Regions from separate parts of the Variovorax sp. 160MFSha2.1 genome, predicted to be linked through region 1. Evidence: riboswitches for the same ligand, from Rfam matches in the RefSeq annotation. Region 1 holds a riboswitch; the other holds the start of a gene.
What was found. A riboswitch is a leader RNA that binds a small molecule or an ion and turns the genes downstream of it on or off. The one in region 1 is predicted to bind glycine.

Region 1 (7,541 bases):
CCTGACCATCGAGGGCATTCCGCAGCAGATGGCCGAGTGGCTCATCGGCATGAACCTCTCGCCGTGGATGTTCCTGATCATCGTCAACATCTTCCTGCTGCTCTTCGGCATCTTCATCGAGCCGCTGCCCGGCGTGATGGTGCTGGCGCCGATCCTCGCGCCGGTGGCGGTGAAGCTGGGCGTCGACCCGGTGCACTTCGCGATGATCGTGATCTTCAACCTCACGCTGGGCATGATCACGCCACCGGTCGGCGGACTGCTGTTCGTGACCTGCAACGTGTCGAAGGTGCCGATGACGGAGCTGGTGAAGGAACTGGTGCCGTTCCTGTGGGCGCACGGCGCGGTGCTGCTCATCCTGACCTTCGTGCCGGCGCTGAGCACCTGGCTGCCGCACACGCTAGGGTTCAAGTAGCGCCGCAAGCTGCGGCGCTCAGCCGGGCCGGTGCAGGTACTGGCTCGGCGGCACGCCCAGCGTGCGCCGGAACATCGCGGTGAAGGCGCTCGGGCTCTCGTAGCCGTGGGCCAGCGCCACTTCAAGAATCGACGCACCCGCCGCCAGCCGGGGCAGGCTCAACAGCAGCCTCGCCTGCCGGCACCACGCGCCGAAGTTCATGCCCGTCTCGCGCTGGAACAGGCGCGCGAGCGTGCGGGTGTTCATGTGCAGACGCGAGGCCCAGTCGTCCAGCGTTGCGGGCAGCGAAGGATCGCGCACCAGCTCCTCGCACAGCGCGGCCAGCCGGGCGTGGCGCGGCATCGGCACGTACAGCGAGAGCGCGGGCGCGGCCTCGATCTCGTCGAGGATCAGCTCCATCACCCGCTCGTCGCGGCCGCCCGGCGCGTAGTCCAGCGGCAGCGACACGGCCGTGACGATCAGCTCCCGCAGCAGCGCGCCGACGTGGATCACGCGGCATTCGCTGCCCAGGTCGGCCCGCGTGCCGGGTTCGACGAACACGGTGCGCATGCGCACCTCGCCCGCCATGCGGATCTGGTGCTCCATGCCGCCGGGCACCCACACGCCGCGACCGGTCGGCACCACCCAGCTGCCGGCTGCGGCGCTCACCAGCATCACGCCCGAGATCGCGTGGATGAGCTGGCCGCGCCGGTGCGTGTGCGGCGGAATGAAGGCGTCGCCCGCCGGGTCGGTCGCCAGCACCGCGACGGCGCGCGGGGTCGACTCGCCGTGCTCCGGCCGGAGGTCAATTTCTTTGTCCATTTCTCGACGATGCTTGCCAATTCGTAGCAGGAACATCTTCTCACGGCTTCCTACGATGCTTTTTTCCACTCCTCCCGCAGACGAAAGAAGCATCCGTCATGAACAAGCGCCGACTCGGGCTGCTCACCGGCACCCATGCCGTCAACGACCTCTACCAGGGCCTCGTGCCCGCCCTGCTGCCCTTCATGGTGCTGGAGCGCGGCTACAGCTACACGGCAGTCAGCGGGCTGATGCTGGCGGCCACGGGCCTGTCGAGCGTGGTGCAGCCCCTCTTCGGCCTGTACGCCGATCGGCACCCGCGCAGCTGGCTGGTGCCCACGGGCTTCCTTGTCGCCGCGCTGGGCGTGGTGCTGGCGGGGCTGGGCCAGAGCTACCTGCTGACCTGGATCGCGATGGCGCTGTGCGGGCTGGGCATCGCGGCCTACCACCCACCGGCCACGGTGGCGGCGCGCGCGGCCGGCGGCGGCTCGCAGAAGGCGATGAGCGTGTTCTCGGTGGGCGGCACCATCGGCGCCTCTTTCGCGCCGGTACTGGCGGCCACCGTCGTGGGCGGCGGCCGCCTGTCGCACAGCTACCTGCTGGGCGTGCCGGCGCTGGCGATGGGCGTGGTGTGGTTCGCCGCGAACGCGCGGCGCGGCGCGGCCTCGGGCAACGCAGCAGCGGCCCGCAAGGCCGGCGACCACCTGATGAAGCCCCACAACGACTGGCGTGCCTTCGGGCTGCTGGTGGCGACCATCGTGGGCTGGTCTATTCCGTACGTCACGGTGATGTCGATGCTGTCGCTGCGCATCACGCGCGACCTGCAAGGTTCGGCCCTCCAGGGCGCGGCGGCGCTCACCATGTTCACGGCGGCGGGCGCCGTCGGCACGCTGCTCGGCGGCTGGCTGGGCGACCGCATCGGGCGCATGGGCACGATTCGTGCCGGTTATCTGCTTGCACTGCCCTCGCTCGCGGGCATCGTGCTCGCCCCGAGCGCAGGATGGGCGCTTGCCTGCACCGCGCTCTTCGGCCTGTGCATGTTCCTGCCCTTCGCCGCGCAGGTGACGCTCGCGCAAGACTACCTGCCGCGCAACCCGGCCACGGCCAGCGGCATCGCGCTGGGGCTGGCGCTTTCGGTGGGCGGGCTGGTGTCGCCGCTCTTCGGCATGCTCTCGGACGCGCGCGGCCTCGGCGTGACGCTGACGGCAGTGCTCTGCGTGCTGTGCGTGGCGACGGTCTTCGCGCTGCGGCTGCGCAACCGCGCCATACAGGCGATGCCGGCCGACGCCGAAGGAGCTGCCGCCGCCTGAAGCGGCCCGGCGCATGTTCGCTGCCAGAATCGGGCGCAGGGCCGAGGGGCCGGCGAAACGACAAGGAGGGACACCGCGCCATGAATCGATTCCTGAGCTGCGTACTGGGGAGCGTGCTGCTGGCTCCGGCGGCCTTCGCCGCCGGGCCGGCAGCGACCACCGCGCCGGCAGCCGCCGCCGCACCGGCCGATCCCGCAGCAGGCATCCGCGAAGTCGAAGCCGCAGTGCGCGCCTGGGCCGCCGCATGGTCCGCACGCGACGTGGCCCGCTACCTCGCCGCCTATGCGAGCGACTTCACCCCCCCGCGCGGCCAGGATCGCAAGGCATGGGAGACCGATCGCCGCACGCGCATCGAAGAGAAGGCCGCCATCAGCGTGGAGATCGACAGCCTCGTCATCAGCCTCAAGGGGCAGGCGGCCACCGCCAGCTTCCAGCAGACCTACAGCGCCGACAAGCTGCGCGAGAAGAGCCGCAAGACGCTGGAGCTGCAGCGCGTGGAAGGCCGATGGCTCATCCGCAAGGAGAGCGCGGGCGGCTGATGCAGGCGCCCGGACGAGGCGGGACGCAATGGCCCTGTAAGCCAAACGGTTCACGAAGGTGTCACCACTTGCAACCATGCTGCAGCCTTCGTTTCCCCAAAGCTGTGGCTGCCATGTTTCCCACCAAGACCGACAAGGCGCGCAACGAACTCCAGGGCGGACAGCGCACGCTCACCCAGCGCGAACGCGCCCTGCTGCTGATGGCCGACGGCCGGCGCTCCCTGACCGACTTCAGTCCCCTCTTCGCCAACCGCGACGAAGCCGAGCGGACCATCCAGGCGCTGATCGACAAGGGCTACCTGCAGGGCACGAAGGCCGCGGCGGCGGAAGCCGAGCCCCACGCACAGCCCGCGCCCTCGCCCATCCCCGCCGTCGAGCCGATCCAGGTCGCCACCTCGGCCGACACCTTCGACGGCAAGCGTTCGCTGGCGACCACGCGCATGTTCCTGTTCGACATCTGCGAGCGCATGTTCGTGCGCCGCGACCCGAAGTTCGCGCTGCAGATGCGCGACGCCCTGCGCGAGGCGCGCGACCGCGAGGCCATGCTGACGATCGCCGCGCTGATGCTCACCGAGATCGAGAAGACCGCGGGCGCGGAGCGCGCCGAGTCGCTGCGCGAGCGCATCGACCGGCTGCTGCCGCCGGCCGAAGTGATTCACTGAGAACTTCGATCGGGGCGATGGCCGCCACGGCCTGTGACACCATCGCCGGGTGAATTCCCCGCCTCCCGCCTCCACCTCGTTGTCCGAGCGCCTTCGCAGCTGGGCCAGGCGCCTCAAGCGCGACGGCGTCACCCTCTGGTTCGCCTGCCGGCACGCCTCCACGCCCTGGTATGCGAAGGCGCTGGGTGTTTTCGTGGTGGCCTATGCGCTCAGCCCGATCGACCTGATCCCCGACTTCATTCCGGTGCTGGGCTACGTCGACGACGTGCTGCTGCTGCCGGGGCTGATCTGGCTCGCGGTCCGGCTGATTCCCGCGTCCGTGCTCGCCGAATGCCGCGAGCGGGCCGATGCCTGGATGCAAAGCTCGGGCTCGAGGCCGACCAGCCGCTGGGGCGCCGCGCTGGTCGTGGCCGTGTGGATCGCGGTCGCCGCAGGGGCGTGGTACCTGTGGGTGCGCTGAGCGCATCGAGAAGATGGTCGTTGCGGAGCGCGCCGAATCGCTGCGAATGAAAAGCCGGCCGACGCCAGCGGCTTCGGCATTGCTTCATCGTGTCCGACCGTACATCGGACATCTGGAACCGGTGGTCATGAATCTTGCGGATGCGAAGCGCTGCAAGGTGTACGCTGAACCGAGCAAGCAGCCGCCAGAGGCACCGCTTGCCTCAACGCTCATCAATGCATAAAGGGAGAACAAGCCCATGGCTCTCACAAGTTTCGGATTCATCGTGACGGGAGACCGATTTGTCCAGCATCAGGGAACAGACAAGTTCCGAATGAAGGTCGTAGGAGTCGCAACCGCCTCCGAAGGTATCGAGGTTGCGCAGGAGATGGTTCGGGAAGGTGTACAGCTCATCGAACTCTGCGGCGGATTCAGCCCCGTGTGGGCGGGCAAGATCATCGAGGCCATCGACTACGCCGTGCCCGTTGGCGTGGTCGCGTACGGGCCGGAGTCGATCGACTCGATGCACCGTCTGTTCTCCTAGCGATACCCGATCAACTACACTCTCGAAAGTCAGGAGAGAGCCCCGCATGCCGGGGCCGCCGAAGGCGCAGGGGGCAAATTTCCCCCGAACGCTCAGGCAAAAGGACTGACGAGGCGCCGGTGAAAACCGGCGTTTCCTTGCTGGAGAGAGGCCGCCGCATCCAAAACAGGAGCAGCGGCCCACCGAAGGAGCAAACCCCGATCGTGGGGCGAATCTCTCAGGTAAAGCGGACAGCAGGGGTGGCCCATGGCTTGCGTCATGGATTTCGACTGCCCCTTTGGAGTGCCCCGTGGCCGCTTCTTCCGCCCCCGCTACCGAACTTCTCAAGACGCCGCTGTATGACCTCCACCTGGAGCTGGGCGCCCGCATGGTGCCCTTCGCCGGCTATTCGATGCCGGTCCAGTACCCGGCGGGCCTGATGGCCGAGCACAAGCACACGCGCGACGCGGCCGGCCTCTTCGACATTTCCCACATGGGCCAGCTGCGCCTGGTCGGGCCCGACGCCGCGGCCGCCTTCGAGACCCTGATGCCCGTCGACGTGATCGACCTGCCCGCCGGCAAGCAGCGCTACGGCCTGCTGCTGGACGACGAGGGCGGCATCCTCGACGACCTGATGTTCTTCAACGAGGGCAACGGCTCGATCTTCGTGATCGTCAACGGCGCCTGCAAGGTTGCCGACATCGCCCATATCCAGAAGAAGATCGGCTCGCGCTGCGAGGTGCGCCCCCTGCCCGAGAACGCGCTGCTCGCGCTGCAGGGCCCGCAGGCTGCGGCCACGCTGGCGCGGTTGTCGCCCGGCGTCGAGCGCTTCGTGTTCATGACGGGCGGAGCGGTGCAGATCGACGGCATTGCGGCCTTCGTCACCCGCAGCGGCTACACCGGAGAAGACGGCTTCGAGATCTCGGTGGCCGCATCCGACGCCGAACGCCTCGCCCGCCTGCTGCTGGCCCAGCCCGAGGTCAAGCCCATAGGCCTGGGAGCGCGCAATTCGCTGCGGCTCGAGGCGGGACTTTGCCTCTACGGCAGCGACATCGACACCACCACCACGCCCGTCGAGGCCTCGCTCAACTGGGCGATGCAGAAGGTGCGCCGCGCGGGCGGCGCGCGCGAAGGCGGTTTTCCGGGTGCCGCGAAGGTGCTCGCGCAGCTCGCCGCCTCCACCGCCGGCGCGGCCGGACACACCGACCACGACACGCTGAAGCGCAAACGCGTGGGCCTCGTCGCGCTGGAGCGCATTCCGGTGCGCGACGGCACGGTGCTGCAGTCTTTCGAGGGCCAGGACATCGGCACTGTCACCAGCGGCCTGCTCGGCCCCACGGCCGACCGCTGCATCGCCATGGGCTACGTGGCCACCGCGTTCGCCGAGCCGGGCACGCGCGTGCAGGCCATCGTGCGCGGCAAGTCGGTGCCGATGGAGGTGTCGACCATGCCCTTCGTGCCCACCCGCTACTACCGCGGCTGAACGCGGCTGACCGGCTAGGCTCTGCACCCCCGAACCATTTTTTCCACGAGGAGTTTTCCACCATGAGCATCAAGTACACCAAGGACCACGAATGGGTGTCGGCCGAAGGCGACGCGGCCACCGTCGGCATCACCGTGCACGCACAGGACGCGCTGGGCGACGTGGTGTTCGTCGACCTGCCCGAAGTCGGCAAGACCTTCGCGCAGGGCGATGTCGCCGGCGTCGTCGAATCGGTGAAAGCCGCCGCCGACGTGTTCATGCCCGTGTCGGGCGAAATCACCGAAGTGAACGAAGAGCTGCGCGCCGACCCGTCGCTCGCCAACAGCGACCCGCTGGCCGCCGGCTGGTTCTTCAAGGTCAAGCTGAGCGACCCCTCGCAGCTCGACGCGCTGCTGGACGCGGCCTCGTACGACAAGTTCGCTGCCGAATCCTGATCCTCGAAATCGGACAGCCGAACGCAGAAGGAATACAAAAACTACGCAGAAGTCGCAGAAGAAACCGAATCATCTTTTGGTTTTCCTTCTGCGACCTCTGCGAGACCTTCGCGACTTCTGCGTTCTGACCCCGCTCCCCCGCCCCAAGCTCTTATCAACAGCACTGCCATGTCGAAGCCCGCTGCCCTTCCCACCCTGCAAGAACTCGAGAACGCCGAAGAATTCATTGCCCGCCACATCGGCATCGACGCGGCGGACGAGGCGCGCATGCTGCCGGCGATCGGGTCGGAAACGCGCGCGGAGCTCATCGACGGCATCGTGCCCGCCGCCATCCGCCGCTCGAAGCCGATGCGCCTGCCCGCCCCGGTCACCGAAGCCGACGCGCTGGCCGAGCTCAAGGCGATGGCGTCGAAGAACAAGGTGTTCCGCAACTTCATCGGCCAGGGCTACTACGGCAACCACACGCCGGGCGTGATCCTGCGCAACATCCTCGAGAACCCCGCCTGGTACACCGCCTACACGCCCTACCAGGCCGAGATCTCGCAGGGCCGCATGGAAGCCCTGCTCAACTTCCAGACGATGGTGTGCGACCTCACGGGCATGGCCATCGCCAACGCCTCGATGCTCGACGAGGCCACGGCCGCCGCCGAGGCGATGACGCTGGCCAAGCGCAGCGTTAGAGCCAAGAGCAACGTGTTCCTCGTGTCGGGCGACTGCCATCCGCAGACCATCGAAGTCATCAAGACCCGCGCCGCGCCGCTGGGCATCGAGGTCAAGGTGAGCACCGTGTCGGAAACGCTGCCGCACCTGATGGTGAGCGGCGCCTTCTTCGGCGTGCTCGCCCAGTACCCCGCCACCACCGGCCACGTGCACGACCTGCGCCCGCTCGCGGGCCATGCGCACCAGTGCGACGCCGCCTTCATCGTCGCGGCCGACCTGCTGGCGCTGACGCTGCTGGC
Region 2 (7,541 bases), 3.2 Mb from region 1:
ACGCATCATGAAATTGTTTCCCTCTGGCCATGCCACCCATCCGCAATGGCGAATGGCGGCGGGCCTCGTGCTCGCCCAGCTGCGGGCGCAGATGGCGCTGCCCGACTACGCCTCCGCGCCCACGCTCGGGCTGCTCTACATCACCGACCACTACGCGAACGACGCGCAGGACATCCTCGACCACCTGAGCGCCGAACTGCCCGAGGTGACCGACTGGTCCGGCACGGTCGGCATCGGCGTGTCGGCCAACAACGCCGAGTACTTCGACGAACCCGGCATGACCCTGATGCTCTGCGCCCTGCCGAGCGACCAGTACCGCGTGTTCTCCGGCGTCGCGCCGCTGGGCAACTCGGAAATGAGCGGCTTCGAGGCGCACACGGCGCTGGTGCACGCCGACCCCGCCACGCCCGACCTCGCCGAGCTGATCGGCGAGATGGCCGGGCGCACCGACACCGGCTACCTGTTCGGCGGACTCTCCTCGGGACGCGGCGGCGCGCTGCAGTTCGCGGTCGGCGGCAACGGCAACATCCGCGGCCATGGCGCCGCGGGCGGCGTGTTCTCGGGCGGGCTCTCGGGCGTGGTCTTCGGCGAAGGCGTGCGGCTGGTGTCGCGCGTCACCCAGGGCTGCCAGCCGCTGCGCTCGGGCGCGGTGCGCGAACGCGAGATCACCGAGGCCGACGGCAACCTGCTTCTGAAGCTCGACGGCGAGCCCGCCCTCGACGTGCTGCTGGCCGACCTGCAGGTGTCGCTCGAACGCCCGCAGGAGGCCATCGACGCGGTGCGCAACACGCTGGTCGGCCTGGCCGACGCCGGAAGCGACGGCATCCGCCGCACTGGCGACCTGGGCGCCGACGTTCTGGTGCGCCACATCATCGGACTCGACCCCACGCGGCGCGGCATCGCCATCGCCGACACCGCGGAGGCCGGCATGCGCCTGACCTTCTGCCGACGCAACGCCCAGGCCGCGCGCGCCGACCTGATGCGCATCTGCGCGGAAATCCGCGAGGAACTGGAACCCGAGGAGCAGACGCTCGCCACCGCACGCGCCGTGGCGGCAGGCGAGGCCGAAGCCGCGCCGCATCCGGCGCGCCGCATCGCCGGGGCCGTCTACGTGAGCTGCTCCGGCCGCGGCGGCCCGCACTTCGGCGCGCCGGGGGCGGAGCTGCAGATCGTGCGCCACGCGCTGGGCGATGTGCCGCTGGTGGGCTTCTTCGCCGCGGGCGAGATCGCGCGGCACCATCTGTATGGGTATACGGGAGTGTTGACGGTGTTCACTGCGCCCGATTGAGGGGAGCGACACGCACAGTCGCCCTCCTTGTCCGCCTCGAATGAGCATTTCTCGATGCGGCCTCCCTGAAATCGGCTTGGGTCTGGTCCGCCACACGGCAACCGGTCCGATTTGGCGCAAATCTGGCGCCTAACGAAGGGATAAATGTTATCTGATGTAATCAAGCTGTCATGATGACCGCTCGCGAAATGCTGCGCGAGCGTTGAATACATAAAAAGAGTGCTTTGGTGTTATTTCAGAGGATCGTTTTGTTGGAGCCCGAAGCCGAATTGTCCCCACGATGAGCCACCTGTCTTTTGACGAAATCATCTTTCTGGATGATTTCTTCCGATCGGAAGAGATCGGGCTTCAATCCCATCCGTCCAACAGGCGTTTTCTTCGAGGACTGTTCGAGTTCGCTGGTCAAGCCTTGGGCGTTTCCATGCGCGAGGAATATCCCGTCTCGAGCGGGGGGCGGATTCCCGTCGGGCTCATGATCGATGCACTGGGCCTGCCCCGAACGGTGGAGGGGTGGGCGAGTGCCGCGATTGCCGACCTGCAGCCTGCGTTCAGGGGATGCGAAATCAGCGGATTCGGCGAGCGTAGCTTGGTCATCGGATGGGGCATGCCCCCATCCCTACTGAAGTACATCGCTTCCCGAGGTGCGTCATTCATCGATGTGGAAGTGCATCCGCTGCGATTTTCCCGGCATCTCCATCTGGGGATGCGAACCAACAACCGGCGAATTGCCCGCATTCTTTCGAAGATCCGAGTTCTGGACGAGGCGTTCCAAAGCGCAGCGATTGGAATGAAGGCGATGTTCTCGCGACGTGGCGACGGCGCATTGCTTTGCCGCGATGCCAGGGTGGGGGTTTTTTTGGGCCAGACGGAAATTGATCTGGCGCTGGTCAGCAATGGCCGGCTGGTCAATCCTGCAGATGTCGTGAACAGGGTGGCGGAACTGGCTGCCACAGTGGACCTCCTGGCAATCAAGCCGCATCCATATCAGGAAAATACGGCAGTGCTCGACGACCTGCTTGATCGCATACCCAATGCAATCAAGACCGAGTCCAATATTTACGCCATGCTGTGCGCAGGCAATATCGAATTCTTCAGTGCAATCTCTTCGGGAGCCTTGATTGAGGCCGAGTATTTCGGTCATCGGAAAGAAGCACTCATTACCCCGGACAGGAACAATGCCGCGCATCTTCCGGATGGATGCTCCGAATGGATTCCCGTCGGGAACGAAGTCGCCTCCCTTCCCGTGATGAAGGATGTCGTCGGTCGGACTCGCGTCCCGTTCTTTCTGATGCCCAGGAGGCGGTATTCCGCCGTCACGTCGTCAACGAATGCTGAGATGATGGACCGGGCATTTGGAGTCCGGTGGGGGCTGCAACTCGATGATGCGGGATTGCGTTCCAGCCCGAAGGTGGCGTTGGGTGACGACGTGGCCTTCGGAAGCGGAAGCCTCCATGTGCCGGGTCTCACAGCCGGCTGGCACGAGCCTGAACCCTGGGGTGCGTGGAGCGCCGAAGGCACCGCCTCCTTTCTGCTCGTACTCGATACCGCGGAGTTGCCCGCTGCCGGCAAGGTGCGAGTCACCGTAACAGGGGCCGCCTATCAACCCAGTGGAAGTGCGCCGGTCGAAGTCGATCTGCGGATCAACGGCAGTGCCTGCCAAATCGTCAAGACGGGCGATTCACTGAGATTTTTCTGTGACCTGGAGATCCGGAAACTGCACGGCAGACCATTGCTGGATGCCGAGATATTCGTGAGCGGCGCCCACAGGCCTTGCGATGTCGCCGAAAGCGCCGATGCTCGCCGCATCGGCTTCGGTCTTCAGTTGCTGAGAGTCGACATGCTGCCGACGGGCGACAGCAGTCGTGACGGAAGCGAAACAGCGAGTGTTCGGCCTCAGGACGCGCTCGTGGAGTGAAGGCGGCTCGTCTTCGAGCCACCTGGGCGGGCTATGCCCGTGAACGCGAAATCCACCTCCGGTTCCAGCCCGCTCACGATCCGCGCGATCGACTTGCCCGAGCCGCAGGCGTGCGTCCACCCGAGGGTGCCATGGCCAGTGTTGAGGAACAGGTTCGGCAGCTTCGTCTTGCCGATCAGCGGGACATTGCTCGGCGTGGCGGGGCGCAGGCCGGTCCAGAACTGGGCCTGGGTGGTGTCGCCGGCGCCGGGGAAGAGTTCTTCGACGCGGCGCACGATGGCCTCGCAGCGCACGCGGTTCAGGTCGCGGTCGTAGCCGTTGAGCTCGGCGGTGCCGGCGATGCGCAAGCGGTCGCCCGAAGCCGAGGTGTAGCGCGAGAAGACGAGCTTGAATTCGTCATCCGTCAGCGAGACCTGATGGGCCTTGGAGGCGTCCTTGACGGGCAGGGTCACCGAGTAGCCCTTCGCAGGATAGATCGGCAACCGGATGCCCAGCGGCGCTGCGTAAAGCGGACTCAGCGAGCCCATCGCCAGCACGAAGGCGTCCCCGCGGATGCGCTGGAAGCGGCCTTCGCTGTCGGTGGCCTCGACGTGGTCGATGATGCCGCCGGCCTCGCGCAGCGCGGTGACGGTGTGGCTCATCAGGAACTTCACGCCCGCGGCGGCGGCCAGCCCCACGAGTTCACGCGCGAAGCGGTTGGCGTCGCCGGATTCGTCTTCGGCCGTGTAGGTGGCGCCGGCCAGCTTGGGGCGGATGTGGGCGAGGGCAGGCTCGATCTTCACGGCCTCGTCGGCCGAGATGACGCGGCGCTCGCAGCCCAGGGTGCGCATCTGCTCGGCGGGCTCGAGAGCACCGTCGAACTCCTTCTGCGTCGTATAGAAGTGCAGGATGCCCTGGGTGCGCTGGTCGTAGTTGAGGCCGGTGTCGCGGCGCAACTGTTGCAACATCGAACGGCTGTATGTACCCAGACGAACGATCTGTTCGATGTTGTGGCGGGTGCGCGCCGGCGTGCATTCGCGCAGGAACTGCAGGCCCCAGAGCCACTGGCGCATGTCGGCGCGCATGCGGAAGAGCAGCGGGGCGTCTTCCTTGCCCAGCCATTGCAGCACCTTCAGCGGCGCGCTGGGGTTGGCCCAGGGTTCGGCATGGCTGACGGAGATCTGCCCGCCGTTGGCGAAGCTGGTTTCGGCGGCCGGGGTGGCCTGCCGGTCGATCACGGTCACTTCGTGGCCGAGTTGCTGGAGGTAGTAAGCCGAAGTCACGCCGAGCAGGCCGGCGCCGAGGACGATCACGCGCATTTCAAGTACCTTTGAGGTTGCAGCGCTTGAATGGCGGGCGTGGATTGCTATTGAATGAATAGCAAAAACAACCGGACGACCGCAGTCCAAGTTGCCGCTCCCCCTGTCCTCGGTACCTGAGAGATTCACCCGCTGCGCCCGCAGAGGGTTTGCTCCTTCGGTGCGCCACATGGCGTGGCGGCTCTCCAGACGGCGTTTCAGTTGTTGCAGTACAGGCCCTTGCGAGGCCGACCTGAGCGTTTATGGGAGTTTGCGCCTTCGGTAGGGCCACCGGGTGGCCCGCTCTCCTGCAGTGGAGGCGATTGTAGGCGGAGCCTGCTCGGGCGCCAACCTCTGGATTCTCTCCCTTGGGCCAATGGGATAATCACCTGTTGATCTGCCGGACGGCGATCGTTCCACATAACTGCAGGGGACTTCATGATCCTGGTTACCGGCGGCGCCGGCTTCATTGGCGCCAACTTCGTACTCGACTGGATCGCGAACAGCGACGAGCCCGTCGTCAATCTCGACAAGCTGACCTACGCCGGCAACCTCGAGACCCTCGCGTCGCTCAAGGGCAACCCCAAGCACATCTTCGTGCAGGGTGACATCGGCGACAGCGCCCTGATCGACCGCCTGCTCGCCGAGCACAAGCCCCGCGCCGTGGTCAACTTCGCCGCCGAGTCGCACGTGGACCGCTCGATCCACGGCCCCGAGGACTTCGTGCAGACCAACGTGCTCGGTACCTTCCGCCTGCTCGAATCGGTGCGCGGCTTCTGGGGCGCGCTGCCGGCCGAGCAGAAGTCGGCCTTCCGCTTCCTGCACGTCTCGACCGACGAGGTCTACGGTTCGCTCTCCAAGACCGACCCGGCCTTCACCGAAGAGAACAAGTACGAGCCCAACAGCCCCTATTCGGCCAGCAAGGCCGCCAGCGACCACCTCGTGCGCGCCTGGCACCACACCTACGGCCTGCCGGTGCTGACCACCAACTGCTCGAACAACTACGGCCCGTTCCACTTCCCCGAGAAGCTGATCCCGCTGATGATCGTCAACGCGCTGGCCGGCAAGAACCTGCCCGTGTACGGCGACGGCATGCAGGTGCGCGACTGGCTCTACGTGAAGGACCACTGCAGCGCCATCCGCCGCGTTCTCGAAGCCGGCAAGCTCGGCGAGACCTACAACGTCGGCGGCTGGAACGAGAAGCCCAACATCGAGATCGTCAACACAGTCTGCGCCCTGCTCGACGAACTGCGCCCCCGCGCCGACGGCAAACCGTACAAGGAACAGATCACCTACGTCACCGACCGCCCGGGCCACGACCGCCGCTACGCCATCGACGCACGCAAGCTCGAGCGCGAACTCGGCTGGAAGCCCGCCGAAACCTTCGACACCGGCATCCGCAAGACCGTCGAGTGGTATCTCGCGAATAGCGAATGGGTGCGCAACGTGCAAAGCGGCGCGTACCGCGAATGGGTCGAGAAGCAGTACGACAACAACGCGAAGGCCGCGGCATGAAGCTGCTGCTGCTGGGCAAGGGCGGACAGGTCGGCTGGGAATTGCAGCGCAGCCTGGCGCCGCTCGGTGAACTGGTCGCGCTCGACTTCGACAGCACCGATTTCCACGCCGACTTCAGCCGGCCCGAGGAACTCGCCGACACGGTGCTCAAGGTGCGCCCCGACGTGATCGTCAATGCAGCTGCGCACACCGCCGTCGACAAGGCCGAGAGCGAACCCGAGTTCGCGCGCAAGCTCAACGCCACGTCGCCCGGCGTGGTGGCCGAGGCGGCCCAGAAGATCGGCGCGCTGATGGTCCACTACTCGACCGACTACGTCTTCGACGGCAGCGGCACCACGCCGTGGAAGGAAGGCGATGCGACCGGCCCGCTCAGCGTCTACGGCAGCACCAAGCTCGAAGGCGAACAACTGGTGGCCCGGCACTGCGCCAGGCACCTGATCTTCCGCACCAGCTGGGTGTACGCCGCGCGCGGCGGCAACTTCGCCAAGACCATGCTGCGGCTGGCCAAGGAGCGCGACAAGCTCACCGTCATCGACGACCAGTTCGGTGCGCCCACCGGCGCGGAGCTGCTGGCCGACGTGACGGCGCACGCCATCCGCGCGACGCTGCAGGACCCTTCCAAGGCCGGCCTCTATCACGCGATCGCCGGCGGCGAGACGACGTGGTACGGCTACGCGCGCTTCGTGCTCGAAATGGCGCAGCAGGCAGGCGTCGAACTCAAGGCCGGGCCCGACGCCGTCGAGCCCGTTCCGACCAGCGCATTCCCGACCCCGGCAAAGCGCCCGCACAACTCGCGCCTCGACACCCGCAAGCTGCAGACCACGTTCGGCCTGCGCCTGCCCCCGTGGCAGGAAGGCGTCGCGCGCATGCTGCGCGAGATCCTTTGAAGAATCCCACGAGAAGAAAGAGCATGACCAAGACGACGCAACGCAAGGGCATCATCCTGGCCGGTGGTTCGGGCACGCGCCTGCATCCCGCGACCCTGGCGATCAGCAAGCAGCTGCTGCCGGTGTACGACAAACCGATGATCTACTACCCGCTCAGCACGCTCATGCTGGGTGGCATGCGCGACATCCTGATCATCAGCACGCCGCAGGACACGCCGCGCTTCCAGCAACTGCTGGGTGATGGCAGCCAGTGGGGTATCAACCTGCAGTATGCGGTGCAGCCGAGTCCGGACGGGCTGGCACAGGCGTTCATCATCGGGGACAAATTCGTAGGAAATTCGTCGAGCGCGCTGGTGCTGGGCGACAACATCTTCTATGGCCATGACTTCGTGCACCTGCTGGCCGATGCGGATGCGAAGGAGTCCGGTGCCACCGTATTCGCCTATCACGTGCAGGACCCGGAGCGCTACGGCGTCGTTGCATTCGATGACAAGGGCAAGGCGAGCAGCATCGAGGAGAAGCCGCTCAAGCCAAAGAGCAGCTATGCGGTGACCGGCCTCTACTTCTACGACAACCAGGTGGTGGACATCGCTAAGGCGGTGAAGCCGAGCGCGCGTGGCGAGTTGGAAATCACCGCGGTGAATCAGGCGTATCTGGAT

Region 2: another riboswitch for glycine. It lies ahead of ABL838_RS03970 (D-amino acid dehydrogenase); the one in region 1 lies ahead of gcvT (glycine cleavage system aminomethyltransferase GcvT).

The regions. Positions count from the first base shown of each region.
Region 1 is NZ_CP157624.1:4,173,493-4,181,033, forward strand. Features, by position in the region: gene ABL838_RS18955 (TRAP transporter large permease) at 1-412, shown strand, start outside; gene ABL838_RS18960 (AraC family transcriptional regulator) at 431-1,213, opposite strand; gene ABL838_RS18965 (MFS transporter) at 1,312-2,502, shown strand; gene ABL838_RS18970 (hypothetical protein) at 2,583-3,041, shown strand; gene ABL838_RS18975 (hypothetical protein) at 3,155-3,703, shown strand; gene ABL838_RS18980 (YkvA family protein) at 3,753-4,163, shown strand; gene ABL838_RS18985 (DUF6506 family protein) at 4,402-4,686, shown strand; glycine riboswitch at 4,707-4,804, shown strand; glycine riboswitch at 4,817-4,930, shown strand; gene gcvT (glycine cleavage system aminomethyltransferase GcvT) at 4,976-6,148, shown strand; gene gcvH (glycine cleavage system protein GcvH) at 6,211-6,582, shown strand; gene gcvP (aminomethyl-transferring glycine dehydrogenase) at 6,751-7,541, shown strand, end outside.
Region 2 is NZ_CP157624.1:925,478-933,018, forward strand. Features, by position in the region: gene ABL838_RS03960 (FIST signal transduction protein) at 8-1,288, shown strand; gene ABL838_RS03965 (hypothetical protein) at 1,569-3,203, shown strand; gene ABL838_RS03970 (D-amino acid dehydrogenase) at 3,182-4,501, opposite strand; glycine riboswitch at 4,595-4,700, opposite strand; glycine riboswitch at 4,704-4,801, opposite strand; gene rfbB (dTDP-glucose 4,6-dehydratase) at 4,919-5,995, shown strand; gene rfbD (dTDP-4-dehydrorhamnose reductase) at 5,992-6,882, shown strand; gene rfbA (glucose-1-phosphate thymidylyltransferase RfbA) at 6,906-7,541, shown strand, end outside.